3 regions of the Pseudocitrobacter sp. 73 genome follow, and region 2 is predicted to be linked to each of the others. Evidence: predicted binding sites of a transcription regulator. Region 2 holds the regulator's gene; each other region holds the start of a gene.

Region 1 (8,216 bases), on a different contig from region 2:
AGCCGCTGCACATCCCATTCGATATCGAACTGTATGATAACGAAGGGAAGGTGATCCCGTTGCAGAAAGACGGGCATCCGGTACATAACGTGCTCAACGTCACCCAGGCAGAGCAGACCTTTATCTTCGATAACGTCTACTTCCAGCCGGTGCCGTCGCTGCTGCGTGAGTTTTCAGCCCCCGTTAAGCTGGAATATAAGTGGAGCGATCAGCAATTAACCTTCCTGATGCGTCATGCGCGTAACGACTTCTCCCGCTGGGATGCGGCGCAAAGCCTGCTGGCCAACTACATCAAGATTAACGTCAACCGTCACCAGCAGAATCAGCCGTTGTCGCTGCCTGTGCATGTGGCTGATGCGTTCCGCGCCATCCTGCTGGATGAGAAAATCGACCCAGCGCTGGCGGCTGAGATTTTGACCCTGCCGTCGGCCAACGAAATCGCAGAACTGTTCGATGTTATCGACCCGATCGCCATCGCTGCCGTTCGCGAAGCGCTGACCCGCACGCTTGCCAATGAACTGGCAGATGAATTCCTGGTTATCTATAACGCCAACAAATTGCCGGAGTATCGTGTTGAGCATGAAGATATCGGCAAGCGTTCGCTGCGTAATACTTGCCTGCGCTATCTGGCGTTTGGCGAGCGCGAACTGGCGGATAAACTGGTGCGCCAGCAATATCATCAGGCCGACAATATGACTGATGCGCTGGCGGCGTTAGCGGCATCCGTAGCGGCAGAGCTGCCGTGCCGCGATGTGCTGATGCAGGAGTACGACGACAAATGGCATCAGGATGGCCTGGTGATGGACAAATGGTTCATCCTGCAAGCCACCAGCCCGGCGGATAACGTGCTGGAAACGGTGCGCAAGCTGTTGAATCACCGCTCATTCACCATGAACAACCCGAACCGTATACGCTCACTGATTGGCGCATTCGCCAGCAGTAACCCGGCTGCGTTCCACGCGCTGGACGGTAGCGGCTATCAGTTCCTGGTTGAGATGCTGACTGAACTCAATAGTCGTAACCCGCAGGTGGCTTCACGCCTGATTGAGCCGCTGATCCGCCTGAAACGTTATGATGCAAAACGTCAGGCGCTGATGCGTGCGGCGCTGGAGCAGTTGAAAGGGCTGGAGAATCTTTCCGGGGATCTGTACGAGAAGATTACCAAAGCGTTAGCGTAACAACAGTGCCGGATGGCGCTTCGCTTATTCGGCCTGGAATGACATTCTCTGGTAGGCCGGGTAAGGCGTAGCCGCCACCCGGCTTTTTTTACGCATGTTCAAACTGCTGATGAAACGCCGGAACACGAATATCACGGCGGTGAAGGGCCTGCCAGAATGTCTCCAGCGCACTATCCAGACGCCCCTGCAGGTTAGGGCTGAAGTTCGGTTTGTGCTGGTAATCCGTAACCTGACTGTCGTCGGCAAACACGCCATGCAGGATCTCCTGGGCTTTCAACGCGCTCAGTACCGGTTTCAGTGCGTAATCCACCGCCAGCATATGAGCAACCGTACCGCCTGTGGCTAATGGCAGCACCACTTTCCCCTCCAGCGCACGTTCGGGCAGCAGATCCAGCAGCGTTTTTAACGCACCGGAAAATGACGCTTTATAAATCGGCGTGGCAACGATTAAGCCGTCGGCCTGAGCCAGTTGCTCGGTCAACGTTTTCAGTGCCGGGCTGTCAAAACGTGCATAAAGCAAATCTTCTGGCTCGAAATTTTGCAAATGCCAGTGGCAAACCTCAACATCCACCGCCGCCAGTTTTTCACGGGCGTACTCCAGCAATGCGCTGGAACGTGAGGGAAAACGCGGGCTTCCCGCTAAGGTGATGACGCGCATACACTCTCCTTATAACAAAATGTGGTTATTTATCTAACATTGATAACAATAAGGATGAGTCTCGCAGACCCCCGAACGAACGCTAAATAATTTTTCTGCGGTTCGATTGCCGAAAAACGCATATGCGCGGCGTCGTACAAGGGCGGGGGAGAGAAAGAAGAAGGTCTCCTGGGAAAACGATTGCGTTTAATACGCTTTTTTTGCCGCAGGTCAATTCCCTTTCTGTGCGGGATAGCACATAATACGCCCCCGGTTTGCACACCGGGAATCCAGGAGAGTTCATGTACTACCCCTTCGTTCGTAAAGCCCTTTTCCAGCTCGATCCTGAGCGCGCTCATGAATTTACTTTTCAGTCATTACGCCGGGTAACCGGAACGCCGTTTGAAGCGCTGGTTCGCCAGAAAGTGCCTTCAAAACCGGTGAGCTGTATGGGATTGACCTTCAAAAATCCGCTGGGTCTGGCGGCCGGTCTGGACAAAAATGGCGAGTGCATTGATGCGCTCGGTGCGATGGGTTTTGGTTCGATCGAAATCGGCACCGTCACCCCGCGTCCACAGCCGGGGAACGATAAGCCGAGGATCTTCCGTCTGGTTGATGCCGAAGGTTTGATCAACCGTATGGGCTTTAATAACCTGGGTGTTGATAACCTGGTTGAGAACGTTAAAAAAGCACATTTCGACGGCGTGCTGGGTATTAATATCGGTAAAAATAAAGATACGCCGGTTGAGCAGGGTAAAGATGACTATCTGATTTGTATGGAAAAAATCTATGCTTATGCTGGATATATTGCCATCAATATCTCTTCGCCAAATACCCCAGGGCTGCGTACACTGCAATATGGTGACGCGCTGGATGATCTGCTTTCCAGTATTAAAAATAAACAGGCTGAACTTCAGGCGAAACATCATAAATATGTTCCTGTGGCAGTGAAGATCGCGCCGGATCTTTCTGTTGAAGAGTTGATCCAGGTTGCCGATAGTTTAGTTCGCCATAATATTGATGGGGTGATCGCAACCAATACCACATTGGATCGTTCTCTGGTCCAGGGGATGAAAAATTGCGATGAAACCGGTGGACTGAGTGGTCGTCCATTGCAATTAAAAAGCACCGAAATTATCCGTATGCTTTCCGGCGAATTAAACGGGCGCTTGCCTATTATTGGCGTAGGCGGAATTGATTCCGTTATTGCCGCCCGCGAGAAGATTGCAGCCGGGGCGACACTGGTGCAGATCTATTCCGGGTTTATTTTTAAAGGCCCACCGCTGATTAAAGAAATCGTTACCCACATCTAATCTTTTATCTCATTATGTGAACCAGGGCTTTATTTTAAGCCCTGGTTGCTTTATATTTCCTCATTGTTGCTTATTTAAACATTTTAGTCTTTTATTATTTAGGCAGTAAAAACGACGCGGGAAAGATTACACAGCAAACGGATGCTGAAATGAGGGGAGCGGACAATGCGAATTAAACCAGACGATAACTGGCGTTGGTATTATGATGAAGAGCACGATCGTATGATGCTCGATTTAGCCAATGGCATGTTGTTCCGTTCGCGTTTTGCTCGCCGGATGTTAACTCCCGATGCCTTCGACCCTACCGGATTCTGCGTTGACGACGCGGCGCTCTATTTCTCCTTTGAAGAAAAATGCCGCGACCTCGAACTCTCTAAAGAACATCGCGCTGAACTCATTCTTAATGCGCTGGTGGCGATTCGCTTCCTGAAGCCGCAAATGCCGAAAAGCTGGCATTTCCGCGCCCATGGCGATTGTTGGTCCCCGGTGACGGGTGATGCAGCATGCGTTTGGCTGAGCGATACCGATCAACAGGTCAATCTGTTGGTGGTGGAGCCGGGTGATAACGCCGCGCTATGTCTGCTGGCCCAGCCTGGGCTGGTGCTGGCCGGGCGAATGATGCAGTTGGGCGATGCTATCAAAGTGATGAATGACAGGCTGCAACCCCAGCCAGGCCTGGCGGGTTACAGCCTGGAGCAGGCGGTTTAACTTCGCAATTTCAATGCGGTTTTTGGCACACAGCTACAGCACAATATGGTGCCATCGTTGCCAATCGCGCTCTTCTTGAGCGGGCTCACTTCACCTTCTTCCAGCGTAATGCGGCAGCTCCCACAAATTCCCGCGCGGCAGGAGTAGGGAACACGAATTCCCTGCTGTTCAAGCTGTTCCAGTAACACCTGCTGGTTATTCCCGTTAAAGGTTTGTCCCTGCCAACTGATATCGACTTTGGTGGCCGCGTTATCTTCAACGGCTAACGTGTCGTCATCTGCGCCCGCGCCGTACAGTTTGCCAGGCCCGGTGGCGAGGACTTCCACTTCATCGCCCACACGAACCACGCCGCTGTTACGCGGGATCAGGTTCTGGCCGAAATCGACGTCGCCATTATCCTGCGCGGTGCGGAAAGCCTGCAGCGTATGCAGCGGTTCGCCTGCCGGATGCTTCTGGCCTCGTTCCGGGCTAATGGTGGTGAAAATGCAGCGACTGCACGGCTTCACCACGTCAAAAACGACTTCGCCAATGCGAATCGTCTTCCAGGTATCTTCATCCCATGCCTGCGCACCGGTCACCACCAGATTCGGACGGAACTGCTCCATTTTGACGCTGGCCGGGCAGCGCTGCTGTAAATCGCGCAGCGAGGCTTCGTTGGTCAGCAGGTAGGGGAAACCGTCGGCAAAGGAGAGCGGCACCGCATCGTGACGTTTTACGCGGCGAGTGAGCGTGTCGCCAAGCCAGCGCAACTGCACATCGCGTTTAAAGAATGGCGAGAGCCATTGATTGATCGCATCCGGAGCGATGTGGGCGGTAAAATGGTTGCCCCACACTTCCGTTGGCGCAGCCTGCGCAGTGAAATCGGCAAAACGCACCAATGCGCTGCTACCATCGGGTGCGGTTAAATGCAGACCGTCGCGGAGAATAGCGGGGGTGAAGCGCACCATCGCCGGGTACTGTCGCGCGGTGATAAACGTGCCATCGGGTTCGGTCACCATAAAGATGCGGTCGAACGCCATTCCGCTGATATCAGCAAAGGCGTGAGTGAGCCCGATACCCCTCATGGATTTCACCGGGTGAATGAAAAGTCGCGATAACGTCAGCATGACGCATTCCCTGAGTCAGAAATAAGCCTTTAACTTTATGACATGGGGCCGAGATTGGCTATAATGCGCAACAATTTTCTGCAAGTAAAAGTGATGATATGAATTCTCTGTTTGCCAGTACGGCCCGTGGGCTGGAAGAGCTGTTAAAAACTGAACTGGAAGGTCTGGGCGCGCAAGAGTGCAAAGTAACCCAGGGTGGGGTCCATTTTCAGGGAGACACGCGCCTTCTTTATCAAAGCCTGATGTGGAGTCGCCTGGCGTCGCGCATCATGATGCCGCTGGGCGAGTGCAGTGTCTGGAGCGATCTGGACCTCTATCTCGGCGTGCAGGCGATCAACTGGACGGAGATCTTTACCCCGAACGCCACTTTTGCTGTGAGCTTCAACGGGCTGAACGATGAGATCCGTAACAGCCAGTACGGTGCGCTGAAAGTAAAAGACGCCATCGTCGATGCCTTTACGCGCAAGAATTTGCCGCGCCCGAATGTCGATCGTGAAAATCCGGACCTGCGCATCAACGTGCGGTTGAACAAAGAGAAGGCGTTTATCTCTCTCGATCTGAGCGGTGAGGGCCTGCATCTGCGCGGCTACCGCGATCGTACCGGTCTGGCACCAATCAAAGAGAACCTGGCGGCGGCAATTGTTATGCGTTCTGGCTGGGTGCCGGGTACGCCACTGCTCGATCCGATGTGTGGTTCCGGTACGCTGCTGATTGAAGCGGCGATGTGGGCGACCGATCGCGCGCCGGGGCTGCATCGCGGCCACTGGGGCTTTGGCGGCTGGGCGCAGCACGACGACGCTATCTGGCAGGAAGTGAAAGCCGATGCGCAAACCCGCGCACGGGCAGGCCTTGCGGCTTATGAATCCCGTTTTTACGGCTCTGATACCGACCGTCGCGTAGTGGAAATTGCGCGCAGTAACGCCCGTCGCGCCGGTATTGGCGAGCTGATTACCTTCGAACAAAAAGACGTGGCGCAGCTAACCAATCCATTGCCGAAAGGCCCGTACGGTACCGTTATCAGCAACCCGCCATACGGTGAGCGTCTGGAGAGCGAACCGGCGCTGATTGCCCTGCACAGCCTGCTGGGCCGCATCATGAAAAACCAGTTTGGCGGCTGGAATTTGTCGCTGTTCAGCGCCTCGCCGGAACTGCTGAGCTGCGTGTCGCTGCGTGCTGAACGCCAGTTTAAAGCCAAAAACGGCCCGCTGGATTGTATCCAGAAGAACTATCACGTGTCGGAAAGCACCGGCGAAGTGAAGGCCACCGTCGCGGAAGACTATGCCAACCGTCTGCGCAAAAATCTCAAGAAACTGGAGAAGTGGGCGAAGCAGGAAGGCATTGAGTGCTATCGTCTGTACGATGCTGACCTGCCGGAGTATAACGTGGCGGTCGATCGCTATGCTGACTGGGTCGTCGTGCAGGAATATGCGCCGCCGAAAACCGTTGATGCGCACAAAGCACGTCAGCGCCTGTTTGATATTATTGCCGCAACTATCGCCGTGCTGGGCATCGCGCCAAACAAGCTGGTGCTGAAAACCCGTGAGCGCCAGAAAGGCAAAAATCAGTACGAGAAAATGAACGAGAAGGGCGACTTCATGGAGGTGAGCGAATATAACGCCCGCCTGTGGGTTAACCTGACGGATTATCTCGATACGGGCCTGTTCCTCGACCACCGCATCGCCCGTCGCATGCTGGGTCAGATGAGCAAAGGCAAAGATTTCCTTAACCTCTTCTCCTACACCGGTAGCGCCAGCGTGCACGCGGGCCTCGGCGGTGCGCGTTCCACGACCACGGTGGATATGTCACGCACCTATCTTGAATGGGCCGAGCGTAACCTGCGTCTGAATGGCCTGACCGGTCGTGCTCATCGTCTGATGCAGGCGGATGTGCTCGCCTGGCTGCGCGATACCGACGAACAGTTTGACGTGATCTTCATCGATCCGCCGACCTTCTCCAACTCAAAACGTATGGAAGATGCGTTTGATGTACAGCGCGATCACCTGCGCCTGATGAAAGACCTGAAGCGTCTGCTGCGTAAGGGCGGCACCATCATGTTCTCGAACAACAAACGCGGTTTCCGTATGGATCACGACGGCCTGACCGAACTGGGACTGAAAGCACAAGACATTACCCATAAAACACAGTCTCAGGATTTCGCCCGTAACCGTCAGATCCACAACTGCTGGCTGATTACCGCAGCCTGAAAGGAATAAAGAATGTCATTAATTAGTATGCATGGCGCGTGGCTGTCGTTCAGCGATGCGCCGCTCCTCGATAATGCCGAACTGCATATCGAAGATAACGAACGAGTCTGCCTGGTTGGTCGTAACGGCGCGGGCAAATCGACGTTGATGAAGATCCTTAACCGCGAGCAGGGTCTGGACGACGGACGCATTATTTACGAACAGGACCTGGTTGTGGCGCGTCTGCAACAGGACCCGCCGCGCAACGTCCAGGGCAGCGTGTATGATTTCGTCGCCGAAGGCATTGAAGAACAAGCGGTTTACCTGAAGCGTTATCACGATATCTCGCATCTGGTCATGACCGACCCGAGCGATAAGAATTTACAGGAGCTGGCGAAAATTCAGGAACAGCTGGATCACCATGGCCTGTGGCAGCTTGAAAACCGCATTAACGAGGTGCTGGCGCAGTTAGGCCTCGAACCTGATATGGAGCTGGCATCGCTTTCTGGCGGCTGGTTGCGTAAGGCGGCGTTAGGCCGTGCGCTGGTCAGCGCACCGCGCGTGCTGCTGCTTGACGAACCAACGAACCACCTCGATATCGAAACTATCGACTGGCTGGAAGGGTTCCTGAAGACATTCAAAGGCACCATTATTTTCATCTCGCACGACCGTTCGTTTATCCGCAACATGGCCACCCGTATTGTCGATCTCGATCGCGGCAAGCTGGTCACCTACCCGGGGAATTACGATCAGTATCTGCTTGAGAAAGAAGAAGCGCTGCGCGTGGAGGAATTACAAAACGCTGAATTCGATCGCAAACTGGCACAGGAAGAAGTGTGGATCCGTCAGGGCATCAAAGCGCGTCGTACCCGCAACGAAGGCCGCGTTCGCGCACTGAAAGCGATGCGTAATGAACGTAGCGCACGCCGTGAAGTGATGGGCAGCGCCAAAATGCAGGTCGAAGAAGCGTCTCGCTCCGGTAAAATCGTCTTTGAAATGGAAGACGTGAATTACCAGGTCGACGGTAAAGTGCTGGTGAAAGATTTCTCTGCGCAGGTACAGCGCAGCGATAAAATCGCGCTGATTGGCCC
Region 2 (8,216 bases):
CGGAAAATAACATTTTATTCACTCTTTACTCTTTTACCCGCTGAGTGCAGAACATGCTTTCAAAATGTCACTTTAACAGCACACTGACAAAAAATCTGTGCATTTTTTAGCTGATTGTATTTCAATTGCCGTTTTTTTTTGCACTTGCTAACGAAACACTCTTTTAGATACAAAATCGCTATTAACATTATTGGTTTATATGGATTAGAATTGATGAGTTTTGTAAATCATACCCAGGCATGAATTTAATGCCTTCATTCTCAGAGGATTGCTCAGTGGCGCGAATAAAAAAAATGTCGATCACGCTCTGTGCTTTGCTGTTTTCATCATTGACATTCTCGCCGCTCTCGCACGCTTCCGGTCACACGAAAGCCACGGCGGCGCAAAAATCGCATTCCGCCAAGGGAAGCGAACGGAAGAAGAAAAATACCGTCAGCAAAAGCAGCAGCAAGAAGAAGTCCACCGCCTCAACCAGCAAAAAAACCACCACTAAGGCGACGGCAAGTAAAAAAACCGCCTCTACCGCCAGCAAATCATCCCGCACTGCGCGCACAGCCAGCACCACGAAGACGGCTTCTACCCGCCGTAGCAAAAGCAGCGCGATGAAAACCGCAGCGACAAACGTCACCACCAAATGCGTGGTCCGTAAAGGGCATAAGAAAACCTGTACCACCAGCACGGTAGAGAACAAACCGTTAACTATCGCCGAAGCGCATAAGGCGCGCGTGCAGAAAGCACAAAAAACGGCGATGAATAAATTGATGGACCAGATTGGCAAACCCTATCGCTGGGGCGGAACATCTCCGCGCACCGGTTTTGATTGCAGTGGTCTGGTTTATTACGCGTATAAAGATCTGGTGAAATTTCGTATTCCACGTACCGCTAACGAAATGTACCACCTGCGCGATGCCCGTGCGATTGACCGTGGCGAGCTGGAGAGCGGCGATTTAGTGTTCTTCCGCACGCGTGGCCGTGGCACCGCCGATCACGTTGGCGTCTATATCGGCGGCGGGAAGTTTATTCAGTCTCCGCGTACCGGTCGTGACATTCAAATTACCTCGCTCAGTGAAGACTACTGGGACCGCCACTACGTCGGCGCACGCCGCGTGATGACGCCGAAAACCATCCGCTAACCCCTGCCCTGCCACGCTACTGGCAGGGTAACCTTCTCTTTTATCACACCTTTTAATTTGCTACTCTAACCACACTCAGTACAGGGTTACTGAGGATATTAACTATAAAAAGGAGAGTAGCAATGTCGTTCGAATTACCTGCATTACCGTATGCCAAAGACGCTCTGGCACCGCACATTTCTGCCGAGACGCTCGAATATCATTATGGAAAACATCACCAGACTTACGTCACCAACCTGAACAATATGGTTAAAGGGACGGCGTTTGAAGGCAAATCGCTGGAAGAGATCATTCGCACCTCTGAAGGTGGCGTGTTTAACAACGCAGCGCAGGTCTGGAACCACACCTTCTACTGGCACTGCCTGGCACCGAACGCCGGTGGCGAACCGACCGGTGATGTGGCAGACGCCATCAACCGTTCTTTCGGTAGCTTTGCTGAGTTTAAAGCGCAGTTCAGCGATGCAGCCGCGAAGAACTTCGGTTCTGGCTGGACCTGGCTTGTGAAAAAAGCCGACGGCAGCCTGGCGATTGTCTCTACCTCTAACGCGGGTACGCCGTTGACGACCGATACCAAACCGCTGCTGACGGTAGATGTGTGGGAGCATGCTTACTACATTGATTACCGCAATGCGCGCGTGAGCTATCTGGAGCACTTCTGGGCGCTGGTAAACTGGAAGTTTGTTGCTGAGAATCTGGCGGCATAAAGAAATGACGCAGAAGGGTTTTCCCTTCTGCGTTTTTGTTACTGACTGACCACGGCCTCTTCACCCTGTGAACGGCTGCTAAAGAAGACGAGCATTAGCGCAACCCCTGCCACAATCGCCCCCATCACCGGCACAAAGCTATACCCCAGTCCACCTGAAATCACCGCCCCACCGGCTACGGCACCCAATGCATTACCAAGATTAAACGCGCCAATGTTTACCGACGAAGAGAGCCCCGGCGCTTCATGCGCAACACGCATCACGCGCATTTGCAACGGTGGCACTACCGCAAAGGTCGCCGCACCCCACACCACCATACTGAATGCCGCGCCGATTTCTGTACGCGCCAGGAACGGGATCGCCAGCATAATCAGCATCAACAGCAGCAGAAAACCTTTCAACGTGCCGCTGACCGAACGGTCGGCAAATTTACCGCCAAGATAGTTGCCGATTGAGAAGCCCACGCCAATCAGCACCAGCATTAATGTGATAAAGGCAGGTGTCGCATGCGTGATGGTGTGCAAAACCGGAGAAATATAGGTATAGAGCGTGAACATCGCCCCGGCGCCCAGTACAGTCGTGAGTAACGCAGACAGTACCTGTGGACGTACCAGCACCGACAGTTCACGTTTCACGTCCGGTTTCTCGCCCGCCCCGCCCTTCGGCAGCGACAACCACAGGCCGATAATGGCAATGACGCCAAGCCCAGCCGTCGCCAGGAACGACATGCGCCAGCCGATGGTCTCCCCAAGCCACGTAGCCGCCGGAACGCCGCCGATATTGGCGATGGTCAACCCCATAAACATGGTCGCTACCGCGCTGGCTTGCTTATGTTTTGGCACCACGCTTGCGGCAACAACAGATCCCAGACCAAAGAACGCGCCATGGTTGAGGCTGGTTATAATGCGCGACAGCATCAGTGTGGTGTAATCCGGGGCGATGGCAGAAAGGACATTACCCAGGGTAAAAATCGCCATCAGGAAAATTAAGGCGTTGCGGCGTGCGCGATGTGAGAGCAGCAGCGTCATCAGCGGCGCGCCAACCATGACACCTACGGCGTAGGCGCTGATCAACATACCTGCGGCAGGAATCGAGACATCAACCCCTTTGGCAATAACGGGTAATAGCCCCATCGGCGAAAATTCGGTGGTGCCGATCCCGAATGCGCCTACGGCTAACGCCAGTAAGGGATAATTCACTTTCATGCTTTGACTCCGATTTGCCGCTAACGCAGGGCGGCGTGACAACAGAATGCAAAAGCATGACATCAATCACAAAAAAACAGAAGTGAACAAATCAGCAAAATATTTTTGCTGAAATGATAACAATCGCAGAGAGGGAGAGCCGTCTCTCCCTTTAGGATGGGTTAATGCAGGACGGCGGTCAGCGCGGCAGCAACGATCAGCGCCAGCGTAATAACCGTAGTGGTAATTGACATCTTCAGTTCAGTACTCATCAATTTTTCTCCTTATTATCCCCACACCAAAAGTGAGCTATGTCATTTTTGCACACTTATTCGCAAAAATCTTCCCGGATTTCACGCAATAACCGATTTTGCGCTTCCACTTTTGTCAAAGATAAGACAAAATTCGACGCTTATTAAAAAGTGTATCGGCCATTGACCCCCTCCTGTCGTCCTGTGTCGTTTTCCCGGCGAACCGCAATTCATAACATTGCGCCAGGGTGAGTGAAGGCAAACGTTTTCGTATTGAATCGATCAGGGGCAGGCCCGGGTCTGGAGTGAGATGGAATGGCAACTATTAAAGATGTAGCGAAGCGCGCAAACGTTTCCACTACAACTGTATCACATGTGATTAACAAGACGCGTTTTGTCGCCGAAGAGACGCGTGAAGCGGTGTGGGCGGCAATCAAAGAATTGCACTACTCTCCCAGCGCCGTGGCCCGCAGCCTGAAGGTCAATCACACCAAATCCATTGGTTTGTTGGCGACCAGCAGTGAAGCTGCCTACTTTGCAGAAATTATTGAAGCTGTTGAGAAAAACTGCTTCCAGAAAGGCTATACCCTGATCCTCGGCAACGCGTGGAACAATCTTGAGAAACAGCGCGCATACCTCTCCATGATGGCGCAGAAACGCGTCGATGGTCTGCTGGTAATGTGTTCCGAATATCCGGAACCACTGCTGCAGATGCTGGAAGAGTACCGTCATATTCCGATGGTGGTTATGGACTGGGGTGAAGCGAAAGCCGACTTTACCGATTCGGTTATCGATAACGCCTTCGAAGGCGGCTATATGGCCGGCCGTTATCTGGTGGAGCGTGGGCATCGCGAAATTGGCGTTATCCCAGGCCCACTTGAGCGCAATACGGGTGCGGGTCGTCTGGCTGGCTTTATGAAAGCCATGGAAGAGATGATGATTAAGGTGCCGGAAAACTGGATTGTTCAGGGTGATTTTGAACCGGAATCCGGTTATCGTGCAATGCAGCAAATTCTGTCCCAGAATCCGCGCCCTACCGCTATCTTCTGCGGTGGCGATGTCATGGCAATGGGCGCATTATGCGCCGCAGACGAAATGGGGCTGCGCGTGCCGCAGGATATCTCGCTGATTGGTTACGACAACGTGCGCAACTCGCGTTTCTTTACGCCAGCACTGACCACCATCCACCAGCCGAAGGATTCCCTCGGGGAAACCGCCTTCAACATGCTGATGGACCGAATTGTCAGTAAACGCGAAGAGTCGCAGTCCATCGAGGTGCACCCACGCCTGATTGAACGCCGCTCCGTGGCCGACGGCCCGTTCCGCGACTATCGTCGTTAAGCCTCTTTGCGAACGCTCGCTGCGGGCGTTCGCAACCATTCACTGTTCAACGTTTCACTGTCCCCCAAATAGGCTAATAACCAGCTTAGCGCCGGTGAACTGTCGTTTTGCTGCCAGGTCAGACAACAGGCCGCATCGGGAAACGGGTTTTCCAGTTCCAGAGCAACCCATTCGCCTTTATCTACCTTCGGTCGCGCAAAATGCTCTGGCACCATGCCAACGCATAACCCTGCGGATAAGCAGGTTTCTGACGATTCCCAGTCAGGCACCACGACCCTTTTCTGATTATCCAGCAACCATGTGGTACGTTTAGGTAACGAACGTGACGTATCTTCACGCACCAGCGACGGCCAGTTGCGCAACACATCATCACTGAGTGGCCCTGTCATTTGCGCCAGTGGATGGGAACGGGCTACCACGCACTGCCAGCTCAGCATGCCCATATCCCGAAACGCATAGCGACCACCAACCGGTATCGCGCGCGTCGCGCCAATCGCTAACTCAACTCGCCCATCCGCCAGCGCATCCCACACGCCATTAAATACTTCCTGATACACCAGCAGCTCTACATCACTGAAGTGGCGATAAAAATCGACAATCATTTGTCGGGTGCGCTCTGGTTTTACGATATTGTCTACCGCAATCGCCAGCTGTCCTCGCCAGCCATTGGCTATCTGTTGACACTGCTGACGGGTGATCTGCATTTTTTTGATAACAGAGCGTCCCTCCTTCAAAAACCATGCCCCTGCCGGGGTTAATTCCACATCCCGATGACGGCGTTCGAAGAGCGGAACAGCCAGCCACTCCTCAAGTTGACGCACCGTATAGCTGATAGCAGAAGGCACACGATGCAGCTCATTTGCCGCGCCGCTAAAGCTTCCGTTACGCGCAACCGCATCCACAACTTCCAGTGAATATTCAGACCACATATTCTGCCTACAAAATTTTTGAAACCAAGACGCAAATATTAGCGTTTCACAAGCCAGATTTCACTCTCTACACTCTCAGCCTCCTCATCTGTACAAAAAAGGCGTTTTTATGCAACCTGGGAAAGGATTTTTAGTCTGGCTGGCCGGCCTGAGCGTATTGGGCTTTTTGGCCACCGATATGTATCTTCCGGCCTTTGCCGCGATTCAACGCGATCTGCAAACACCGGCGGCCGCCGTGAGCGCGAGCCTGAGTTTGTTCCTCGCCGGGTTCGCCGTGGCACAGCTGCTGTGGGGCCCACTCTCAGATCGCTATGGACGCAAGCCAGTTCTGCTGATTGGCCTGACGATTTTTGCCCTTGCTTGTCTGGGAATGTTGTGGGTACGTGATGCCACCACCCTGCTTATTCTGCGATTCGTGCAGGCTGTCGGCGTATGTGCCGCCGCGGTAACCTGGCAGGCGATGGTGACCGATTATTATCCGGCACAGCGAACTAACCGTATTTTCGCGACCATTATGCCGCTGGTCGGGCTTTCTCCTGCGCTGGCACCGCTGCTGGGAAGCTGGATCCTGCACCACTTCGAGTGGCAGGCTATCTTTGCAACGCTCTTTGCCATCACGCTGATTTTGATGATCCCCGCGTTGCGCCTGAAACCCGCTCACAAAAAGGTCGCGGTCAGTGGCGATAAGCTGACATTTATGAAGCTGTTACACAGTCGCGATTATCGCGGTAACGTCCTGGTGTATGCGGCCTGCTCGGCAAGCTTCTTCGCCTGGTTGACGGGCTCGCCGTTTATTCTGAATGCGATGGGATATAGCCCGACCGTGATTGGATTGAGCTATGTTCCACAAACCATTGCGTTTCTCGTCGGTGGTTATGGCTGTCGCGCGGCACTGCAAAAGTGGGATGGTGCAAAACTGCTGCCATGGCTGCTGTTGATTTACGCTGTCAGCGTATTTGCCACCTGGGGCGTCGGCCTCACCGCGCATGTCTCGCTCACCGCGCTGCTGATTCCATTCTGCGTGATGGCAATGGCTAACGGCGCGATTTACCCGATTGTGGTAGCACGCGCGCTGCGACCGTTCCCTCAGGCAACAGGCCGTGCGGCAGCATTACAGAATACGCTGCAATTAGGTCTTTGCTTCCTGGCAAGCCTGGTGGTTTCTTCACTGATTGCCGCCCCGCTGCTGGCCACCACCAGCGTGATGGTCGCCACCGTCGTTCTCGCCGGTATAGGCTACAAGATGCAGGCTGGCGCAGAGGAAAATTCAGCTGAAGAAACTTCACGCGCCTAACATCATGAATATCAATGTTATTGACTCGTAGTTAGTTTGCTAAGAAATTTAATTGAATCAGTAGATTTTGCGTCCTATACTGGATCGGTATCACATAATTACGATAGTTATTACTTGTTAACGGGAGCAGGACGCCTCCCGGTTCTCCATGGATGGTCTTTTCGGCAAGGGTAATCTCCCTTCCTCTGTGCTACGTCGGATAGCAGGCTCACGGAAGTTCCGTGAGATTTCTCACAAACTCTAAAAAGCGTCTACGCTGTTTTAAGGTTCTGATCACCGGGTCGGGATGGAGAAGCTATGAGCTCATCGTGTATAGAAGAAGTAAGCGTACCGAATGATGACTGGTACCGCATCACCAATGAACTGTTAAGCCGGGCAGGCATCGAAATCAACGGCAACCGCCCCGCAGACTTGCAGGTTAAAAACCCCCAGTTTTTTAAACGTGTATTGCAGGAAGGTTCCCTGGGGTTAGGCGAAAGCTATATGGACGGTTGGTGGGAATGCGAGCGTCTGGATATTTTCTTCCAGAAAGTCCTGCGCGCGGGACTGGAAAATCAACTTCCCCGCCACCTGAAAGATACGCTGCGAATCGCAGCGGCCCGTCTGTTTAATCTGCAAAGTAAAAAACGTGCCTGGATGGTCGGTAAAGAGCATTACGATCTTGGCAACGATCTCTTCAGCCGCATGCTGGATCCCTTTATGCAGTACTCCTGTGGCTACTGGAAGGATGCCCAGACACTCGAAGAGGCCCAGCAGGCGAAGCTCAATTTGATTTGCCAGAAACTGAAACTTGAGCCCGGTATGCGCGTGCTGGATATTGGCTGCGGCTGGGGCGGGCTGGCGCAGTTTATGGCCGAGCATTACGGCGTGAGTGTGGTGGGCGTAACCATTTCTACTGAGCAGCAAAAAATGGCGCAACAGCGTTGTGAAGGGTTAGACGTGACTATTCTGCTCCAGGACTATCGCGACCTGAACGATAAGTTTGACCGTATCGTTTCTGTCGGCATGTTTGAGCACGTCGGGCCGAAAAACTACGCTACTTATTTCTCAGTGGTGGACAGAAATCTCAAACCAGACGGGTTATTCCTGCTACACACTATCGGTTCAAAACGTACAGACCTGAATGTTGATCCGTGGATCAATAAATACATCTTCCCGAACGGCTGCCTCCCCTCCGTGCGCCACATTGCGGATGCCAGCGAGCCCCATTTTGTGATGGAAGACTGGCACAACTTTGGCGCGGATTACGACACCACGCTCATGGCCTGGCATGACCGTTTTCTGGAAAGCTGGCCGGAAATCGCTGACAACTATTCGGAACGTTTCAAAAGAATGTTTTCGTATTATCTGAATGCCTGCGCGGGGGCGTTTCGCGCACGC
Region 3 (8,216 bases), on a different contig from region 2:
CGTCAATATGGTGGTAGAGAAACTGGCGCAGATGGGCTTTCGCGATCTCACGCTGGCGTCCAGTTCACTGATTGACGCGCACTGGCCGCTTATTGAACACATCAAAAATGGCGTCATCCGCCAGATTTACACCTCGGGATTGCGCGGTAAATTAGGTGAAGAGATCTCCGCTGGGCTGATGGAAAATCCGGTGCAGATCCATTCCCACGGCGGTCGCGTGAATCTGCTGCAATCGGGCGAGTTAAACATTGATGTCGCCTTCCTCGGCGTGCCTTGCTGCGATGAATTCGGCAACGCTAACGGGTTTAGCGGCAAATCGCGCTGTGGTTCGCTGGGTTACGCCAAAGTTGATGCGCAATACGCGAAGACGGTGGTATTGCTGACTGAAGAGTGGGTCGCCTATCCCAATTATCCGGCCAGCATTGAGCAGGATCAGGTTGATCTGATCGTTCAGGTCGAAGAGGTGGGCGATCCGGCAAAAATTACCGCCGGGGCGATCCGTCTTTCCAGCAATCCGCGCGAACTGTTGATAGCCCGCCAGGCGGCAAATGTGATTGAGCACTCCGGGTATTTCAAAGAGGGCTTTTCGCTGCAAACCGGTACCGGTGGCGCATCGCTGGCGGTGACGCGTTTCCTGGAAGATAAAATGCGTCGCCATCATATTACCGCCAGTTTCGGTCTGGGCGGGATCACTGGCACGATGGTCGATCTGCATGAAAAAGGGCTGATTAAAGCGCTGCTGGACACGCAATCTTTTGATGGCGATGCTGCGCGTTCGCTGGCGCAAAACCCCAACCATATTGAAATCTCGACGAATCAATATGCCAGCCCGACCTCTAAAGGCGCATCCTGCGAAAGGCTCAACGTTGTGATGCTCAGCGCGCTGGAAATTGACGTCAATTTCAACGTAAACGTTATGACGGGCTCGAATGGCGTGCTGCGCGGCGCATCCGGCGGCCACAGCGATACGGCGGCGGGGGCGGATCTCACCATTATTACCGCGCCGCTGGTACGCGGGCGCATTCCGTGCGTGGTGGAGAAAGTGCTCACCACCGTAACGCCGGGCGCCAGCGTCGATGTGCTGGTCACCGATCACGGTATCGCCGTAAACCCGGCGCGTCAGGACTTGATCGATAACCTGCGTGAGGCGGGTATTCCCATGATGACCATTGAGCAGTTGCAGCAGCGTGCGGAGCTGCTAACGGGTAAACCTCAACCGATTGAATTCACTGACCGTGTCGTGGCAGTCGTGCGCTATCGCGATGGCTCGGTGATAGACGTTATCCGCCAGGTTAAAGCCTGATGAAACGCGCAGATCTGCTCTTTGAAGGGCAGCCCGTTACGCTCACAGAGATGCTTCAGGCGCGCGAGCAGCGCGTTATTCGGCAGCAACGAATGCTGGGGCTTTATTGCCAGCCGCTGGTCTCTTTCACACTTGTTGCGCCCGGGCCTATCAAAAATAGCCCCGCCTGGCGCGATGTTGCCGAAGCCGCGCGTAAGGCCGTGTTAACACTGTGCCAGCGCTACGACTGGCGTATTGAAGGTAACGTGGAGTGTGTCGCGAATAGCGGGCCTGAATGGATGATAGCGGTCTGCGCGCCGTCGATAAGGTTGAAAGAGGTACTGGTCGAACTTGAGCGAATGCATCCGCTGGGGCGACTGTGGGATCTGGACGTCATTAATGAAGTTGGCACGGCAATTTCGCGACGAGAGCTTGGTCTTCCGGCGCGCCGTTGCCTGATTTGTGAGAAGGACGCGCATCTGTGCGCACGTGCCAGAACGCATTCGCTGGCGATGCTGCTGGACGACGTTGCCCGAAGGATTGAGAGCTATGAGCGAAATACTGATGACTGAATCGCCCGTAAACAAAGTCTGTGCTTTTGATGAGGAGAGCCTGGTAAAGCGGGTTCGTCTGGCCCTTCTCACCGAGGTACGCTTAACGCCTAAGCCCGGTCTGGTAGACATTCGTAATACGGGCGCGCACAAGGACATGGACCTGGCCGCTTTTGAAAGAAGCACGGCGGCGATTGCGCCGTGGATGGCCCGGTTTTATCAAATAGGTTATGAGTCAGCGACGGGAAACGCCGAGTGGGTGTTGCCTATGATCCGGCCAATTGGCGTTGCCTGCGAATGCGATATGTTGCAGGTGACGGGGGGCGTGAATACTCACCGCGGTGCAATTTTTGCGTTCGGTCTGCTTAGTGCGGCGATAGGTCGTTTGAATGCGCAGAATGTTCCACTGGAACAAAATCTGATGTGTGATGTAGTCGCGCAGTTTTGCCATCACCTGGTGGCAAAAGAGTTGTCGGTGCCAAAGGGCGGAAAACTCAGTAAAAGTGAGTCTCACTTTCTACAGTTTGGTCTGGCCGGCGCCCGTGGCGAAGCGGAAAGCGGTTTTCGCACCGTGCGTACGCAGGCGCTGCCGGTCTATAACCGGGTGATGGCAGAACTGGGAGATACGAATCTTGCACTCCTGCAAACCTTATTGCATCTCATGGCCTGGAACGATGACACCAATCTGGTGGCGCGCGGGGGATTATCGGGGCTCTATTACGTGCAACAGCAAGCGCAGAAATTGCTGTGGGAAGGTGGAGTATTACACCCCGGTGGAATTGAAGCCCTGCAGCAGCTTGATGATGAGTTGATTGCCCGCCATCTTAGCCCTGGCGGCAGCGCCGATCTGCTGGCGGTGACCTGGTTTTTAAGCCATTTTCCGGCTGGAATGCTTTTTAAGAACTAAATTCTGCTACTGGCTCCTCTTTTTAGCCATGATTCGTCCTTCCCGATGAATCATGGCTTTTACTGATATTCCCCTCTGTTTATCATTTAATTCTAATTATGGGCGTTTTCGGCTGGCGGCCTCCGGGCGGGCTGGTTACTCTGAGAACGGTTTACGCAAAATTAACAAAAGAGAATAGCTATGCATGATGCACAAATCCGTGTCGCCATTGCCGGGGCCGGTGGACGTATGGGGCGCCAGTTAATTCAGGCGGCGATGGCAATGGACGGCGTTCAGTTGGGCGCAGCGCTGGAGCGCGAAGGTTCCAGCCTGCTGGGCAGTGATGCGGGCGAACTGGCGGGTGCGGGGAAAACGGGCGTAACCGTTCAGAGCAGCCTCGACGCGGTTAAAGATGATTTTGATGTGTTTATCGATTTTACCCGTCCGGAAGGCACGCTGACGCATCTGGCGTTCTGTCGTGAACACGGGAAAGGCATGGTTATCGGGACCACCGGTTTTGATGATGCCGGCAAGCAGGCTATTCGCGATGCCTCTCAGGAGATAGCGATTGTCTTTGCCGCCAACTTCAGCGTCGGCGTAAACGTCATGCTGAAGTTGCTGGAGAAAGCGGCCAAAGTGATGGGCGACTATACCGACATCGAAATTATTGAAGCGCACCATCGTCACAAAGTGGATGCGCCATCAGGCACGGCGCTGGCGATGGGCGAGGCGATTGCCTCGGCGCTGAATAAAGATCTGAAAGAGTGCGCGGTATATAGCCGTGAAGGCTACACCGGTGAGCGCGTGCCGGGTACGATCGGTTTTGCGACGGTGCGTGCGGGCGATATCGTCGGCGAACATACGGCGATGTTCGCCGATATCGGCGAGCGCGTAGAGATTACGCACAAAGCGTCCAGCCGTATGACGTTTGCCAATGGCGCGGTGTGTTCGGCTTTGTGGCTGAAATCGAAACAAACTGGTCTTTTTGATATGCGTGATGTGCTTAATCTTAATGAATTATAGTATTTATTACCCATCGTGATGTGGTATTGCAGTCGGTAAGGTATTGATTGCATAGGGCGATATTTTATCGCCCTTTATTTTACTTGTTACGTATTGTTTTATATGTGAAGGCAGTAAAATAATAAGTTATCTTCGTGTTTGTGGTTATTTAAATGTAAATTTTGACCATCCGGTCTACTTTTTTCACGCCTGAGTCCATTTTTAACATTCTTCGTGCCCCGCAAGCGTTTTCCAGTGCAAGTTAGATGATCTTTTTGCCTGTTAAAAGCATCAGTTAAGGCCAGTGGCGCAAAATAATAATAAAAAATGCCCTTTAAGGTAGACTTTTGTCTGGGCTCTCTCTAGAATGCCGCCGTTTGCCAGAAATTCAAAGGTAAGCAGATTTGCATTGATTTATGTCACCATTGTGAATTAATATGCAAATAAAGTGAGTGAATATTCTCTGGAGGGTGTTTTGATTAAGTCAGCGCTATTGGTTCTGGAAGACGGAACCCAGTTTCACGGTCGGGCCATAGGGGCAACAGGTTCGGCGGTTGGGGAAGTCGTTTTCAATACTTCAATGACCGGTTATCAAGAAATCCTCACTGATCCTTCCTATTCCCGCCAAATCGTTACTCTTACTTATCCCCATATCGGCAATGTCGGCACCAATGCTGCTGACGAAGAGTCTTCTCAGGTTCATGCGCAGGGTCTGGTTATCCGTGACCTGCCGCTGATTGCCAGCAACTTCCGCAATACTGAAGATCTCTCTTCCTACCTGAAACGCCATAACATCGTGGCGATTGCCGATATCGATACCCGTAAGCTGACGCGTCTGCTGCGCGAGAAGGGCGCACAGAACGGTTGCATCATCGCAGGGGATAACCTGGATGCGGCGCTGGCGCTGGAAAAAGCCCGTGCGTTCCCGGGCCTGAACGGAATGGACCTGGCGAAAGAAGTCACCACCCGCGAATCCTACAGCTGGACGCAGGGTAGCTGGACACTGGCAGAAGAGCTGCCGGAAGCCAAAAAAGAAGAAGAGCTGCCATTCCACGTCGTTGCCTACGATTTTGGCGCGAAACGCAATATTCTGCGTATGCTGGTTGACCGTGGCTGTCGCCTGACCATCGTTCCGGCGCAAACGTCTGCGGAAGATGTGCTGAAGATGAACCCGGACGGCGTGTTCCTCTCCAACGGCCCCGGCGACCCGGCACCGTGTGATTACGCGATTACCGCGATTCAGACATTCCTCGAAACCGACATTCCGGTATTCGGCATCTGCCTGGGCCATCAGCTGCTGGCGCTGGCGAGCGGTGCGAAGACCATCAAGATGAAGTTCGGCCACCACGGCGGCAACCATCCGGTTAAAGATATCGATAAGAACGTGGTGATGATCACCGCGCAGAACCACGGTTTTGCAGTGGATGAAGCGACACTCCCGGCAAACCTGCGCGTGACGCATAAATCTCTGTTCGACGGCACGCTGCAAGGTATTCACCGTACCGATAAGCCAGCGTTCAGTTTCCAGGGTCACCCGGAAGCGAGCCCGGGCCCGCACGATGCCGCACCGCTGTTCGACCACTTTATCGAGCTTATTGAGCAATACCGTCAGTCCGCGAAATAATCAGGAGTTATAAAAGCCATGCCAAAACGTACAGACATAAAAAGTATCCTGATTCTGGGTGCGGGCCCGATTGTTATCGGCCAGGCGTGTGAGTTTGACTACTCCGGCGCCCAGGCGTGTAAAGCGCTGCGTGAAGAGGGTTACCGCGTCATTCTGGTGAACTCCAACCCGGCAACCATCATGACCGACCCGGAAATGGCCGATGCGACCTACATCGAGCCGATTCAGTGGGAAGTGGTACGCAAGATTATTGAAAAAGAGCGCCCGGATGCGGTGCTGCCAACCATGGGCGGCCAGACGGCGCTGAACTGCGCGCTGGAACTGGAGCGTCAGGGCGTGCTGGAAGAGTTCGGCGTCACCATGATTGGTGCCACCGCCGACGCGATTGATAAAGCAGAAGATCGCCGTCGCTTCGACGTGGCGATGAAGAAAATCGGCCTCGATACCGCGCGTTCCGGTATCGCGCACACTATGGAAGAAGCGCTGGCGGTTGCCGCTGACGTCGGCTTCCCGTGCATCATCCGTCCTTCCTTTACCATGGGCGGCACCGGCGGCGGTATCGCCTACAACCGCGAAGAGTTTGAAGAGATTTGCGAACGCGGCCTGGATCTCTCCCCGACCAATGAACTGCTGATTGATGAATCATTGATCGGCTGGAAAGAGTACGAGATGGAAGTGGTGCGTGATAAAAACGACAACTGCATCATCGTCTGCTCTATCGAAAACTTCGATGCGATGGGCATCCACACCGGTGACTCCATCACCGTGGCGCCGGCGCAAACCCTGACCGATAAAGAATACCAAATCATGCGTAACGCCTCGATGGCGGTACTGCGTGAAATCGGCGTTGAAACCGGCGGTTCTAACGTCCAGTTCTCAGTTAACCCGAAAAATGGTCGTCTGATTGTTATCGAAATGAACCCGCGCGTGTCTCGCTCCTCTGCACTGGCATCGAAAGCGACTGGCTTCCCGATTGCTAAAGTGGCGGCGAAACTGGCGGTCGGTTACACCCTTGATGAGCTGATGAACGACATCACCGATGGCCGTACTCCGGCTTCCTTCGAACCGTCCATCGACTACGTTGTGACCAAAATCCCGCGCTTTAACTTTGAGAAATTCGTCGGTGCGAATGACCGTCTGACCACCCAGATGAAATCCGTCGGGGAAGTGATGGCGATTGGTCGCACGCAGCAGGAATCTCTGCAAAAAGCACTGCGTGGCCTGGAAGTGGGCGCAACAGGGTTTGACCCGAAAGTGAGCCTGGATGACCCGGAAGCGCTGACCAAAATTCGTCGCGAGCTGAAAGACGCTGGCGCAGAGCGTATCTGGTACATCGCGGATGCGTTCCGTGCGGGCCTGTCCGTAGACGGCGTCTTCAACCTGACCAACATCGACCGCTGGTTCCTGGTACAGATTGAAGAACTGGTGCGTCTGGAAGAGAAAGTGGCGGAAGTGGGCATCAACGGCCTCGACGCAGACTTCCTGCGTAGCCTGAAACGTAAAGGCTTTGCCGACGCGCGTCTGGCTAAACTGGCAGGCGTACGCGAAGCGGAAATCCGTAAGCTGCGCGACCAGTACAACCTGCACCCGGTCTACAAGCGTGTGGATACCTGCGCGGCAGAATTCGCGACCGACACCGCGTACATGTACTCCACCTATGAAGAAGAGTGCGAATCCAACCCATCTGACCGTGACAAAATTATGGTTCTCGGCGGCGGCCCGAACCGTATCGGCCAGGGTATCGAATTCGACTACTGCTGCGTACATGCCTCGCTGGCGCTGCGCGAAGACGGTTACGAGACCATCATGGTGAACTGTAACCCGGAAACCGTCTCCACCGACTACGACACCTCCGACCGTCTCTACTTCGAGCCGGTTACCCTGGAAGATGTGCTGGAAATCGTGCGTATCGAGAAGCCGAAAGGCGTTATCGTCCAGTACGGCGGCCAGACCCCGCTGAAACTGGCGCGCGCACTGGAAGCCGCTGGCGTACCGGTTATCGGTACCAGCCCGGACGCCATCGACCGTGCGGAAGACCGTGAACGCTTCCAGCATGCGGTTGACCGTCTGAAACTGAAACAACCGGCAAACGCCACCGTCACCGCTATCGAAATGGCGGTTGAGAAAGCGAAAGAGATTGGCTACCCGCTGGTGGTGCGTCCGTCCTATGTCCTTGGCGGCCGCGCGATGGAAATCGTCTACGACGAAGCTGACCTGAAACGCTACTTCCAGACCGCCGTCAGCGTCTCTAACGACGCACCGGTTCTGCTCGACCGCTTCCTCGACGATGCGGTAGAAGTGGATGTGGACGCTATCTGCGACGGCGAAAGGGTGCTGATTGGCGGCATTATGGAGCACATCGAGCAGGCGGGCGTACACTCCGGTGACTCCGCATGTTCTCTGCCTGCGTACACTTTAAGCCAGGAAATTCAGGATGAGATGCGCCAGCAGGTGCAGAAACTGGCCTTCGAATTGCAGGTGCGCGGCCTAATGAACGTGCAGTTTGCGGTGAAAGATAACGAAGTCTACCTGATTGAAGTTAACCCGCGTGCGGCGCGTACCGTACCGTTCGTCTCTAAAGCGACCGGTGTTCCGCTGGCGAAAGTGGCGGCGCGCGTGATGGCAGGCAAAACGCTGGCCGAGCAGGGCGTGACCAAAGAAATCATCCCGCCGTACTACTCGGTGAAAGAAGTGGTGCTGCCGTTCAACAAATTCCCGGGCGTTGACCCGCTGTTAGGGCCAGAAATGCGCTCTACCGGGGAAGTGATGGGCGTGGGCCGCACGTTCGCAGAAGCGTTCGCTAAAGCGCAACTGGGCAGTAACTCCACCATGAAGAAACAGGGCCGCGCGCTGCTCTCCGTGCGCGAAGGC

The links. Region 2 encodes PurR, which represses purine synthesis genes. Its sites were predicted from a motif close to CANGCAAACGTTTGCNTG; they were not measured.
Region 1: the regulator PurR is predicted to act here: its motif matches at 2,006-2,023, upstream of pyrD (quinone-dependent dihydroorotate dehydrogenase).
Region 3: the regulator PurR is predicted to act here: its motif matches at 3,960-3,977, upstream of carA (glutamine-hydrolyzing carbamoyl-phosphate synthase small subunit).

What each region holds. Positions count from the first base shown of each region.
Region 1 covers NZ_VTZO01000001.1:173,388-181,603, forward strand. The annotation lists gene pepN (aminopeptidase N) at 1-1,178, shown strand, start outside; gene ssuE (NADPH-dependent FMN reductase) at 1,267-1,836, opposite strand; gene pyrD (quinone-dependent dihydroorotate dehydrogenase) at 2,118-3,128, shown strand; gene zapC (cell division protein ZapC) at 3,294-3,836, shown strand; gene F0Q32_RS00745 (YcbX family protein) at 3,833-4,942, opposite strand; gene rlmKL (bifunctional 23S rRNA (guanine(2069)-N(7))-methyltransferase RlmK/23S rRNA (guanine(2445)-N(2))-methyltransferase RlmL) at 5,041-7,146, shown strand; gene F0Q32_RS00755 (ABC transporter ATP-binding protein) at 7,159-8,216, shown strand, end outside.
Region 2 covers NZ_VTZO01000008.1:170,999-179,214, forward strand. The annotation lists gene F0Q32_RS08055 (C40 family peptidase) at 276-1,133, shown strand; gene sodB (superoxide dismutase [Fe]) at 1,256-1,837, shown strand; gene F0Q32_RS08065 (MFS transporter) at 1,876-3,042, opposite strand; gene F0Q32_RS08070 (YnhF family membrane protein) at 3,204-3,293, opposite strand; gene purR (HTH-type transcriptional repressor PurR) at 3,588-4,613, shown strand; gene punR (DNA-binding transcriptional activator PunR) at 4,610-5,542, opposite strand; gene punC (purine nucleoside transporter PunC) at 5,652-6,836, shown strand; gene cfa (cyclopropane fatty acyl phospholipid synthase) at 7,134-8,216, shown strand, end outside.
Region 3 covers NZ_VTZO01000009.1:251,880-260,095, forward strand. The annotation lists gene citF (citrate lyase subunit alpha) at 1-1,303, shown strand, start outside; gene citX (citrate lyase holo-[acyl-carrier protein] synthase) at 1,303-1,854, shown strand; gene citG (triphosphoribosyl-dephospho-CoA synthase CitG) at 1,847-2,740, shown strand; gene dapB (4-hydroxy-tetrahydrodipicolinate reductase) at 2,921-3,742, shown strand; gene carA (glutamine-hydrolyzing carbamoyl-phosphate synthase small subunit) at 4,197-5,345, shown strand; gene carB (carbamoyl-phosphate synthase large subunit) at 5,364-8,216, shown strand, end outside.